4 regions of the Eionea flava genome follow, and region 4 is predicted to be linked to each of the others. Evidence: predicted binding sites of a transcription regulator. Region 4 holds the regulator's gene; each other region holds the start of a gene.

Region 1 (3,191 bases), 730 kb from region 4:
TACAAACAACGCTTAAAAAAGATGGGCGTGAAGCGCTAGATTACCTTGAAGGTTTGGTTGCGGAGGGTAAAGACCCTAACGAAGAGCTCGTTTTGGTCATATCCGATATAGAAATGCCAGAAATGGACGGGTACACCTTTACGGCTGCCGTGCGTGATAACCCTAAACTCAAAGACTTACATATTATTTTGCATACCTCTTTGAGCGGTGTCTTTAATGAAGCGATGGTTAAAAAAGTAGGGGCTGACGACTTTTTATCTAAATTTAATCCCGATTTGTTAGCGCAACGTTTAAATGATCGCATCTTTGATATGACAGGTGAAAAACTTATTGAAGAATAATATAAGTCCTATTAATACTCTGCTATTACGGTAGTGGATTTTTATTCATTAAATATCGAGAACTCTGTGACAGAACCGCTACCTAATGCATCGCTTAATTTTTCTGAGGATTGTCTCGACTTCAAGGCATTTTGTGATTATTTACAAGAGGCAAGCGGTATTACCCTGACTCCCGGGAAATCTTATTTAGTTTCTGCCCGTATTCGAAATATCATGGTTTCTCATCAAATGGCAGATCTGTCTGAGCTGACAGGTGCTCTTAAAAAAAATGACAAAAGGTTGCATCAAGAAATTATTGATGCAATGACAACCAATGAAACCTTTTGGTTTCGAGACGATTACCCCTTTCTATATTTCACAAACTCTTTACTACCGCAATGGGCTTCGCCAGATAATAGAGAGTCTTCCATTAAAATTTGGTCCGCTGCTTGTTCGTCAGGACAAGAACCTTATTCTTTGGCTATGCTATCTGAGGAGTTTAAAGAAAAAAATGTATTTAATAAGCGTATCGAGATATTAGCAACTGATTTATCCAATGCAATTTTGCAAAAAGCCCGGCAAGGCGTGTTTGATAAACTGTCAGTAGATCGAGGCTTATCTCAGCAACGACTGAGTAAATTCTTCTCAGAAACTAATGGCCATTACCAAGAATGGCAGGTCAATACTGAGCTAAAGCGTTATATTCAGTTTAGAGCAATTAACTTATTGGATTCTTTTAATAGTTTAGGGCAGTTCGATATTATATTTTGCCGAAATGTGCTGATTTATTTTACTCGAGAAACCAAAAGTGACATTTTAAAAAGAATGCATAAATGCCTCAAGCCCGACGGTTATTTGTGTCTAGGCTCTTCAGAAAGTTTGGCGGGCGCAAAAGACTTGTTTTCTATGGTTCACTGCAAGCCGGGTATTATTTATCAAGCAAAATAGTGTCTTTATTTTTTAATGTGATGATTAGTTTTTAATCGTTACTATTTACTCTCTTCTTTAACTCATCATTTTCGCTATATCAAAAAATATAATTATAAGATTTTAAAATCTTAGCGGAAATTTCTTGCCGTCCATCTTTTAATTTTAAAAATTATATTATTAAATCCATTAAAAACAACAGCTTATTTTTTTGGCATATTGCTTGCTAATTAATACTTAGTAATGAGAAATGTTGAGTAGGCACAATTATGGCAATTAACTTTAATAATGCGTTAGGTGTTCATGAGCAGGCTTTGCGTCTTCGTTCAGATCGTGCAGCGTTATTAGCAGATAACTTAGCGAATGCTGATACACCAGGGTATAAAGCAAAAGACATCGATTTTAAAGCGGTACTAGGTGGTCAAGTGCAAATGAATGCTTCAGGATCTTCTATGAAAAAAACACATGGTATGCATTTTTCTACTTCTATGCAAAATTCTGAATACGATATGTTATATAGAACACCTCAGCAGCCATCTATTGATGGAAACACAGTAGAAGAGCAAATAGAAAATGCAGAGTATATGAAAAATACTTTGGCTTTTGAGGCAAGTTTTAATTTTTTAAATGGAAAATTTAAAAAGCTTACATCAGCAATTAAAGGTGAATAGTATTTATTTGTTCACTAAACTAGCAATTAATTTGAGGTTAATTATGTCATTAGATAATGTTTTTTCGATTGCTGGGTCAGGTATGAACGCCCAAAGTTTACGCCTTAATACAACAGCAAGTAATATTGCTAATGCAGATTCTGCTGCGTCAAGTATTAACGAAACCTATCGAGGTAGGCATCCTATTTTTGCCGCTCTGCAAGATACGATGAATCTTGATAAACATGGAAACAAAGGCGTTGGCGTTAGTGTGCTAGGTGTTGTTGAAAGTGATGCGCCTCTACAGCCTCGCTATGAGCCTAATCACCCGTTATCAAATGATGAAGGTTATGTTTTTTACCCGAATGTTAATGTCGTTGAAGAAATGACTAATATGATATCGGCTTCTCGCTCTTTTCAAATTAACGTAGAGGTTATGAATTCTGCAAAGCAGATGATGCAACGCACATTGTCGTTAGGCCAATAATTTTTATTAAGTATTAGAACTAAAAAACTTTTAGATTAGAAATATGTAACATATTGGTGTTCCTATGATTAATTCTATTTCAGAAAATAGCTTTCTAAACTCACTGAGTATACAAACTCAAAGAGAAGAAGAGGCGGCAGAAAATGAGGCGGCAGGTAACGAGCTAGGGCAAACGGCATTTTTAGAGCTAATGATTACCCAGATGGAAAATCAGGACCCTTTAAGTCCACAAGAAAACTCTGAGTTTATTGCTCAATTAGCGCAATTTAGTTCAGTTGAAGGTTTAGAAAGATTAAATTCTAATTTTGATAGTTTTAGTAGTAGCTTTATTTCAAATCAGGCATTGCAAGCCTCTTCTTTAGTTGGGCGTTATGTCTCTGTTCCTTCAAGCGAGGCTGAACTTGTCGAAGGTAGCTTTATTGGCGGTAATATTGAATTACCAGCAGCAACAACGAATATGACAATGAATATTTATAATGCTCAGGGCTCACTTGCAGAACAAATACCAATGGGAGCACAAGCTGCTGGCGATGTGGTCTTTCGTTGGGACGGTAAACGTATCGAAATTAATGGTGAGTTATCAAGTTGGGAGTCAGATAATCCGATAATTTCTGGAGATTATCGTTTCGAGGTAGTCGCTACGCAAAATGGTGAAACAGAGCAATTAAGTACAGCGCTGACAGCAAATGTTAACAGTGTGACCTCTGATGAAAATGGGCAGTTAATACTCAATCTTTCAGGTATGGGTGCTGTCAGTATTAATGATGTGAAACAATTTAACTAATTAAATTGAACCTCTAACAAAGT
Region 2 (3,191 bases), 440 kb from region 4:
AATTCACCACGGCCGGATACTTTAAATTTATCCGCCGTCTCACCCTGCTCAACGCGTAAGGCAACATTGTGAATTAACTCTTGATCTAGACGCTCTTTAATATTGCGTGACGTCACGTACTTGCCTTCTAAACCGGCAAAAGGTGAATCGTTCACACTAAAAGTCATACTTACTGTTGGCTCATCAACCGATAGCGCCGGCAATGCTTCAACGCGATCAGGATCACACAAGGTATCTGAAATACTTAGGCCGTCAATACCGTTAATACAAACAATATCACCAGCTTTGGCTTGTTCAACATCGACACGGTCAAGACCTAAGTAACCCTTCACGTTAAGCACTTTGCCTTTACGCTCATCACCACTCGCTTGCTTAATAATCACTTGCTGATTGGCTTTTAATTTACCGCGAGTAATGCGACCGACACCGATAACGCCAACATAGCTGTCGTAATCGAGTGCAGAAATTTGCATTTGGAACTCACCCTCAGGGTCAACATCTGGCGTTGGCACTTTTTCAGTGATCATTTGAAAGAGCGGCGTCATATCATCGGCTAACTCATCGGCATCTAAGCCCGCGATGCCATTTAATGCTGATGCATAAATAATAGGGAAGTCGAGTTGCTCATCGGTTGCACCTAGACGATCAAACAAATCGAATACTTGATCAACCACCCAATCAGGACGTGCACCCGGGCGGTCAACTTTGTTAATCACAACAATAGGCTTTAAACCTTGTTCGAAGGCTTTCGAGGTCACGAAACGCGTTTGAGGCATTGGGCCATCAACAGCATCAACCAGCAACAACACAGAATCAACCATCGATAGCACACGCTCTACCTCACCACCGAAGTCGGCGTGTCCAGGGGTATCCACGATGTTAATGTGATAGTCATTCCATTCAATCGCTGTATTTTTTGCCAGAATAGTAATGCCGCGCTCTTTTTCTTGGTCGTTCGAGTCCATTACGCGTTCGGAATCTTGGTCTTTGCGCTCAAGCGTGCCCGACTGGCTTAACAATTTATCAACAAGGGTGGTTTTACCATGATCGACGTGCGCGATAATGGCGATATTACGGAGTTTTTCAATCACTGGATAATTCTCAGGTAGGGTTATATAGGCGTTAGATGATCTCTATGCCATGTTAGGTAGTCTTTGAAATGACAAATAAAGGCGCGGAGTATACCGGTGATTAGTTGAGCACGCCAGTATCGGCCTAAATTTAGCGCAAATCTGATAAAACGCTCTGTTATAGCGGCAAGCCACGGTAAGACAAACCATTGATTAATCATGCATTGATTTGACTAAGCCTATGGCACACACCATAATTTGATTAGTCTTTCGAAAAGCAATAAATAATGCCACACGCGCTAGCAACCCACCGACATCTAGAATATGACAAACCATCACTCCATCTTTCAGCAACTGTCTATCACCCATATCTGTGTCTTGGCGGTGGGTCTACGTATTGCATGGGCATTATTAGTTCCTGTTATTCCCATGTCAGACAGCGCAGCCTACGATACGTTTGCACTTAACATTTGGCAGCACGGTACTTACGGATGGACACCTGAGCGCCCTACCGCCTTTTGGCCAGTAGGCACCTCCGCTATTTATAGCTTGCTATATATGTTGTTTGGACATAATTATTTACCCATAATCATCGTCAACATTGGTTGCACATTAGCTATTATTGTACTGACACGCGCTCTTTGCGATCGCTTTTTCTCACACCCCAGTATCGGATTAGTCAGCGCACTGTTAATCGCGTTATGGCCAACGCTCATCTTCTATACCACCGTGCTGGCAAGTGAGTTACCTTACATGGCAGTATTAATGGGTGCGTTTTACCTGCTAACAACGCCATCACCCAACATCATAAAACTAGGCTTATCATCAGGCATATTATTTGCGATCGCTTACTACATACGCCCTCTTGCTATCGTGACGCTATTTATTGCAGCGTTCTACCTATGCATACAAGGCACATCCATTCGCATTTGGCTGCCTCGTTCACTGTTATCACTGATTATGCTGGCTCTACTTGTATCACCGTGGGCTCATAGAAATTACGAGCTTTATAATGCTTTTGTGCCGATGTCGACGAATGGCGGGGTCACACTATGGATGGGCAATCATCCTGGCACCGACGGTAGTTATGCCCCAGTACCTGAACGCTTTGCCGATGTGGATGAATACACACGCAACCAGACACTCAAGCAAGAAGCTATCGATCATATCAAAGCAGAACCCGTAACCTTTATCACTCGCACTATCAAAAAGTTTTTTCAATTTCATTTACGTGAAACCATTGGCGTAGGCTGGAATGAAAAAGGTATTCAGCAAGCCTTAGGTGATTGGGCGCTCATGCCTTTAAAATTGGTGGCTCAATCGTATTGGAGCATAATTTTGTTGGCAGCACTTGCGGGTATCATCATCATGATTATCCAACAAGGCTTTTGGCATACCGCGTTCCACCCTTTCATTTTGTTATGGGCAAGCTCTGCAGGCATTCATGCCATTATTGTTTCTCAAGACAGGTATCATATTCCCATTATTCCGATGGTAACGGCATTTGCCGTTTATGCTGGCCACTACATCAATTCCAAATGGGCCAAGGGAGTAGCTAATGACTCAACCAGTGAATAACTGCGTGCTCGCCGTTGACCTTGACGGCAGTTTAATTAGCACCGACTTACTCCATGAAAGCATTATTCAATTACTGTTCACGAAGCCATGGCTAATCCTTTGCCTACCCTTTTGGCTATCAAAAGGAAAAGCCTATCTCAAAGAGTGTTTACATAACCATGTTCAGTTAGATACCGAGCACCTACCTTGGAATCATGAACTCATCACCTACCTAGAAGCACAATATAGCCAAGGTAGAGAAATCGTACTTTGTACCGGCTCGTGGCATGCCTTAGCTACACAGGTAGCCGAACGCTTTGATTTTTTTACCGCATGCTTTGGAACAACAGCGAATATTAATTTAACCGGTGAAAAAAAGGCGACATTTTTAATCGATAAATACGGAGAAAAAGGATTCAGCTACGTCGGTAATGAAGCCAAGGATCTTATCGTATGGCGCCATTCAAGCAGTGCCATCGTTATTAATCGAAAAGAAAAATTACACCAACAAGCCGCTAAAGAGTGTGCCATCGAACATTCGATTATTAACCACAGCAACCTATC
Region 3 (3,191 bases), 680 kb from region 4:
TAATGGGCGTGCGCTCAGGTGCTCGGGTTATTCCTCAGTCTCAGGCCAGCCAATTAGCCATTAATGAAAAGCTACTCGGACGTGTCATCGATGGTCTCGGGCAGCCCATTGATGGCTTAGGTTGCTTAGAGAGTACACAAAGCGATATTTCTATGCGCTCTGCAGAGTCAGCGCGTATTAATCCTTTAGAGCGTGCCCCAATTAAAGACTCGCTAGATGTCGGCATTCGTGCAATCAATGCCTTAATCCCAGTAGGCAAAGGGCAGCGCTTGGGTTTGTTTGCGGGCAGTGGGGTTGGTAAAAGTGTTTTGCTTGGCATGATGACACGTTTCACTACTGCTGATGTCGTGGTTGTCGGGCTTATTGGTGAACGTGGTCGTGAGGTCAAAGAATTTATTGAGCATAGCTTGGGTAAAGAGGGCTTGGCGCGCTCTGTTGTTGTTGCTTCGCCTGCGGACGAAAGCCCGTTAATGCGGCTACGCGCTTCTCAGCTTACGAGTCAAATAGCCGAATATTATCGGGATCAAGGTAAACAAGTCCTATTGTTGATGGACTCACTCACTCGTTATGCTCAAGCACAGAGAGAAATCGCACTGGCTATTGGCGAACCACCCGCGACCAAAGGTTATCCACCCTCGGTGTTTGCCAAGCTCCCACAATTGGTTGAACGTGCAGGGAACGGGAAAGAGGGCAGTGGTTCAATTACTGCATTTTATACTGTGTTAACAGAAGGGGATGACCTGCAAGATCCGATAGCAGACTCTGCTCGTGCTATTTTAGATGGCCATGTCGTACTGTCTCGACAACTGGCCGAAAGTGGCGTTTATCCCGCGATTGATGTTGAAATGTCTATTAGTCGAGTAACAACAACGGTTGCTGAACCCGAACATATCAAGCGCTTACAGCGCTTCAAACAGTTATTGGCGACGTATTACAAAAATCGGGACTTAATTAATATTGGTGCTTACGTTAAAGGGGCTGACAAAGATATTGATACGGCGATTGAGTACTTCCCTCGACTACAAACGTTTATTCAGCAGGGAATAGACGATGCTGTTTCTCGTGATGCGAGTATAGTCGAATTACAAGCGCTCATGGATAGTGCGCAGGCCCAGACCAATAAGCCATTCACCAATACATCTTCCGCCGCTGCTAAGGTTAATACCTAATTGTGGCTCAATCGATGACCGCTTCATTAGACTTAGTGTTGCAACAAGCCACTCAACGTCAGGATTCGGTTGCGAAAAAGGTGAGGGCAGCCAGTTTGTTTGTAGAGCAAGAAATACAGCAAACCCAAAATTTAACGAACTACTTAGGTGAATATCAAGAAAAAATAAGGCTACAAAAGCACTGCAGTGCTATTGAATCTATCCGCTACCGCAGTTTCTGTGCGCAACTACAGACGGCTATTGTTCAGCAGCAAGAAAAAGTTCAATTTGCCGAAGCGCGTCTTGCTGAGTTGCGCCAAGAATTAGTTGAGCAGCAGCATAAAATATCTGTTTTGCAGGATATGATTGAGAAAAAACATCAAAATTCAGCTGCAGTCGATGAAAAAAAATTACAAAAATTAATCGACGAACTATCGGCTAGACAACATATTCGTTCAATGACGACTTAAGGAATCATCCACCTTTAATTCCCTTCTTTTAGTCGCCATCTTATAAACACTCTTTTTATTGGCATTTAATTTGCTCGCTAATGATTAAAACCCCTGTGAAAAATTTTTACACTGATATTAGGCAAACCATTGCCGAATAGGTGTCTAGTTTAATTAAGTAAACGGTGATCGTGCGGTCATAACATGCCGCTATCGGTAGCGAATGATATAAAATAGGATGTAATGTATGAATCAGACAAGTTTGCCTTCTACTATGGGCGGTCTATTGCCCGCTGTGCCAAAGCCTGCAGATAAAGTCTCTGGGGACAGTCATCTTGAGAGTACAAAGAGTAATAGTCGTTTTAGAGAGGATATGAAGGAGGCGAACAAAGAAATGAAAGGCGATAAGCCTATCGAAGGAAATAAAAGGATAGACAGTGATAAAGCAGTAGACCTAAAAGATGGGCAAGCGATTACATCGGCTGATTCTTCACCCAGCGAATCTGGAGGTATGCAAGAAACGCCAGACCAAGTCACTCAATCATCGGCATTATTGGTAACAGACTCATCAGCACTTAATAGTCCATTGCTTAGTGTTTCCCCACGGGTTGTAGATGAAGCAACATTAAGTGTTCCTGTCGAGGTTCTACCTTTACCTTCCGTGTTACAGAGTGAACATGTCACTTTGTCAGAATTAGAATTGCCAGCAGATACGATAACTGGCCTACCTATTAGCCCGCTAAGTGCGATGGTTTCTACAGCGAATGCCAATATCAAAAATACGCATTTACCACTTCAGCCATCATCAACCAGTGGCTTACAAACTCAAACTGAATCATTGCTAGGTAATACCGCAATACTGAATAAAATAATGAGCGAAAAGAACAATGGCGTACCAATAAGCCTTTTAGATAAGGAAGGTCTCAAAGATTTTGACCTTATACAAATGACTAAGGATATAGAAAAACCATTACCATCAACAACCCCAGTTTTATCACCTTTAGCGAGTAAATTATCTGCGGACTTATTACCTACCAACCCCATCTCTCTTAACACATCCTTTCAATCGGCAGGTCAGTGGGGGCAAGCGGTAACGGATAAAGTCATGTGGATGTCTTCAAAGGGTATTAAGGAGGCAACTATTCAGCTTGATCCACCTGAATTAGGCTCATTGCAAGTCAAAGTAGGCGTTAATCAAGATCAGGCTCAAGTTAGCTTTACGGTACAGCATGCCAGTGTGCGTGAGGCTCTCGATCAACAGTCGACGCGATTAAGAGAGATGTTTGCTGAAGAAGGGCTTAATTTAGCGGATGTTGATGTGTCAGATCAATCTCAGCAACAAGATAAAGAAACTGAAAACGAAGGTAGCTCAGGTTATGGACAACAAAATTCTTCAGACGAAGAGTTGCAGGCTACAATAACGCCTATTCAGTCTCGCCAACAATCCTATAGTCTTGTTGATGCTTATATATAGAATTTTTTCGGCTACGATCTATTCTTACCGTAGCCCTCTATTTTAATTTCCCGCTTAATTGTCAATCATCTCGCTAGCATAATTTTTTTGGCCGAAAATTCTCTTCGGCCTTATAGCCTC
Region 4 (3,191 bases):
TTCGCTGGTGTCGACCCCATCTCGGTGAACGATATAAAACAAATTATTACTCACTTACAACAACGCGGCATCGGCGTGCTAATTACCGACCACAATGTACGCGAAACACTCACTATCTGCGAAAAAGCCTATATAGTCAGCGAAGGCCACATTATTGCTCAAGGCTCACCCGATGAAGTGCTACAAAACGAGCAAGTTAAAGCCGTATACCTTGGTGATAATTTTTCACTTTAAACAGCGTTTCACCACCCAAGCCTGAACAAAAAGCAACCAGTGAAGCGGGACTGCTTTGCCTAAACTATAAAAGGCATAAGTCTTGCTTATCACCCACTGACTGACTAGAATCATAACAGTTAATAAATATTTCATTGGCATAGCACCATAGATATAGATACCCTATTTACGCTCGCCAATTAACTTATACAGGTGCAGATAGATACCGCTCCTTTACGTTCAATTGAGACCTTTGCACGAAAGCTATTTTGCCCTCATTTCACGCAAAGATTTCAATAGGTGTTTTAGGCCTCACTCAGACAGTAACGAGATACGTTGGCGAAATGAAGCAATCACTACAGCTAAAAATGGGGCAAAGCCTCACGATGACCCCTCAGCTACAGCAGGCCATTCGCCTGTTGCAGCTTTCTACTCTCGATTTACAGAATGAAATTCAAGAAGCTCTCGACAGCAACCCCATGCTAGAAGTGGAAGAGAGCTTCAAAAACGATGCCAGCTCAGCAACAGAAACCAGTGTCAACTCGCAATCAGAAACCCCCGCCAAAACAGACGATGGAGCAGATAAAACAACGGATCAATCGATCGGCAGCGACGTATCTGAGCACGATACTCGCGTAGACCGTGACGATAAAAATGATGCATCATCACCAGAAACCGAATGGTCGCAAGATAATATCCCAGACGACTTACCTGTGGATACTAGTTGGGATGATGTATACCAGCCAAGTGGTTCGTCAGCCGCATCGACTCCCAATGAAGACTCAATGTTCGAAGCGCAGCGTAGCGGGTCGGAGAGCCTTCAAGACCATTTAATGTGGCAACTAAACCTTACCCCCTTTTCTGACAAAGACTACTCAATCGCTCTTACGATTATTGATGATATTCAACCCTCTGGCATGCTGTCATCCAATATGGACGATATTATTGAGGGGCTGCAGCGAGCATTGGACGACGTTGAAGAAGATGAAGTGTACGCCGTACTGCATCGCTTACAACAATTCGACCCCCCGGGTGTCGCGAGCCAAAATTTAAGCGAGTGTATTGTTATACAGCTTAATCAGTTACTTCTGCATCACGATTCAAATCAAACGATACCTGGGCTAGAAGCTGCTAAGCGCATCGCAACCGATTATCTGCCGTTACTGGGTACGCGCGACTACAAAACTATTATGCGCAAGCTACGAATAAAAGAAGATGAGCTGAAGTTAGCCATTAGCTTAATTCAAAGCATTAACCCTCACCCCGGCGAAGATATTGGTAGTAGTGATACTGAATACGTGGTGCCAGATGTTTTTGTTAGCAAGCACGAAGGACATTGGCTCGTAGAGCTCAACCCTGATATTGCCCCTAAAATTCGTATTAACGATCAGTACGCCAACTTGGTCAAGCGAGCCGATTCCAGTAGCGACAACACATTTTTAAAAGATAACCTACAAGAAGCCAAGTGGTTTTTGAAAAGCCTACAAAGTCGTAACGAGACACTATTAAAAGTCGCCACCGCTATTGTCGAAAAACAAAGAGGCTTTTTGGATTTTGGCGAAGAAGCTATGAAGCCTCTCGTGCTACACGACATTGCTGACATTGTAGAAATGCATGAATCAACCATCTCTCGAGTCACTACGAATAAATATATGCATACCCCGAAAGGGATATTTGAACTGAAATATTTTTTCTCAAGTCACGTAACAACCGACAGCGGGGGAGAATGCTCTTCTACGGCAATCCGCGCTATTATCAAAAAACTCATTGCAGCAGAGAATACCGCCAAACCGCTAAGTGACAACAAAATCACTAATTTATTGGCAGAGCAAGGCATCAAAGTTGCCCGCCGAACTATTGCAAAATACAGAGAGTCAATGTCAATTCCGCCATCCAATGAACGCAAGCAGCTCATGTAAAGGCACTTAATACAACCATAGAGATTAAACCGAAAAATGGATATACCATCACTTCTATCATCGACTAATGTGCTCTGCCAACAAGACAGTAGCAGCAAAAAAAGACTACTAGAAAATATTGCCGAACACCTTAGCCAAGTGAATCAAGATCTCAGTGCTACCGATACATTCAGCGCTTTAATCGCTCGTGAAAAACTCGGCTCAACAGGAATAGGCAATGGCATAGCGATTCCTCATTGTCGTATTAGCGAATGTAAAAAAATCACTGCAATGCTAGTTACACTAAAACAAGGAATTGACTTTGACGCCATTGATAACGAAAAAGTGGATGTTATTTTTGTCCTAATTGTTCCCGAAGATGCCAATGACGATCACCTTAAAACACTCGCAAGCATTGCGGAGGTGTTTTCAAATGATGCTATTTTACAAAAAGTCAGGCAAGCACAAGACATCGATACCTTAATAAAAGTATTTATTTGATTGACTTTTAACCGAGAAAAACAGCAAACGCGACACCTATATCAGATTCAAAACCATCGGCGTTTAACGAAATAATGAGAATCGCGCGATAAACCAAGCAATGCCATCACATTGCAACATGAGGCAATTATGCAACTGATTATCATAAGTGGTAGCTCTGGATCGGGGAAAAGTACTGCACTTCATGTTTTGGAAGATATCGGCTTTATTTGTATTGATAATCTACCCACCTCGCTAATTACGACATTAGCTAAGCATAGCGCCTCTCTTTCTGATGTTCGGTATGCCATTAGCATTGATGCGCGCAACCATAATAACTCGCTAGAACAACTGCCTGAGATACTCGCTCAAATTTCTCATCACAATTTACAACACCAAATTTTATTTTTCGATGCTACTGAAGATGTATTAATTCAACGCTTTAGTGAAACACGGCGCAAACATCCACTCAGTAACGAAAGCACAGACCTCCGTGAAGCGATTAGTAAAGAACAAAAACTGCTCAAGCCAGTACTTGATGCTGCAGATGTAAGAATTGACACCAGCGAGCTCAAATATCATGATTTACGAGATGTTATT

The links. The regulator sigma-54, encoded in region 4, starts transcription at its own class of promoters, with help from an activator protein. The targets are predictions, from matches to a motif close to TGGCACANNNNTTGCNNT.
Region 1: the regulator sigma-54 is predicted to act here: its motif matches at 1,460-1,477, upstream of flgB (flagellar basal body rod protein FlgB).
Region 2: the regulator sigma-54 is predicted to act here: its motif matches at 1,313-1,330, upstream of ACZ5O6_RS11210 (glycosyltransferase family 39 protein).
Region 3: the regulator sigma-54 is predicted to act here: its motif matches at 1,678-1,695, upstream of ACZ5O6_RS06495 (flagellar hook-length control protein FliK).

The regions. Positions count from the first base shown of each region.
Region 1 covers NZ_AP036018.1:1,428,865-1,432,055, reverse strand. Annotated here, with positions in the region: gene ACZ5O6_RS06275 (chemotaxis protein CheV) at 1-341, shown strand, start outside; gene ACZ5O6_RS06270 (CheR family methyltransferase) at 408-1,268, shown strand; gene flgB (flagellar basal body rod protein FlgB) at 1,517-1,918, shown strand; gene flgC (flagellar basal body rod protein FlgC) at 1,962-2,384, shown strand; gene ACZ5O6_RS06255 (flagellar hook assembly protein FlgD) at 2,449-3,168, shown strand.
Region 2 covers NZ_AP036018.1:2,590,379-2,593,569, forward strand. Annotated here, with positions in the region: gene typA (translational GTPase TypA) at 1-1,091, opposite strand, end outside; gene ACZ5O6_RS11210 (glycosyltransferase family 39 protein) at 1,395-2,648, shown strand; gene ACZ5O6_RS11215 (UbiA family prenyltransferase) at 2,629-3,191, shown strand, end outside.
Region 3 covers NZ_AP036018.1:1,476,668-1,479,858, reverse strand. Annotated here, with positions in the region: gene fliI (flagellar protein export ATPase FliI) at 1-1,169, shown strand, start outside; gene ACZ5O6_RS06500 (flagellar export protein FliJ) at 1,184-1,618, shown strand; gene ACZ5O6_RS06495 (flagellar hook-length control protein FliK) at 1,845-3,071, shown strand.
Region 4 covers NZ_AP036018.1:2,154,229-2,157,419, forward strand. Annotated here, with positions in the region: gene lptB (LPS export ABC transporter ATP-binding protein) at 1-234, shown strand, start outside; gene ACZ5O6_RS09445 (RNA polymerase factor sigma-54) at 558-2,132, shown strand; gene ACZ5O6_RS09450 (PTS sugar transporter subunit IIA) at 2,169-2,612, shown strand; gene rapZ (RNase adapter RapZ) at 2,742-3,191, shown strand, end outside.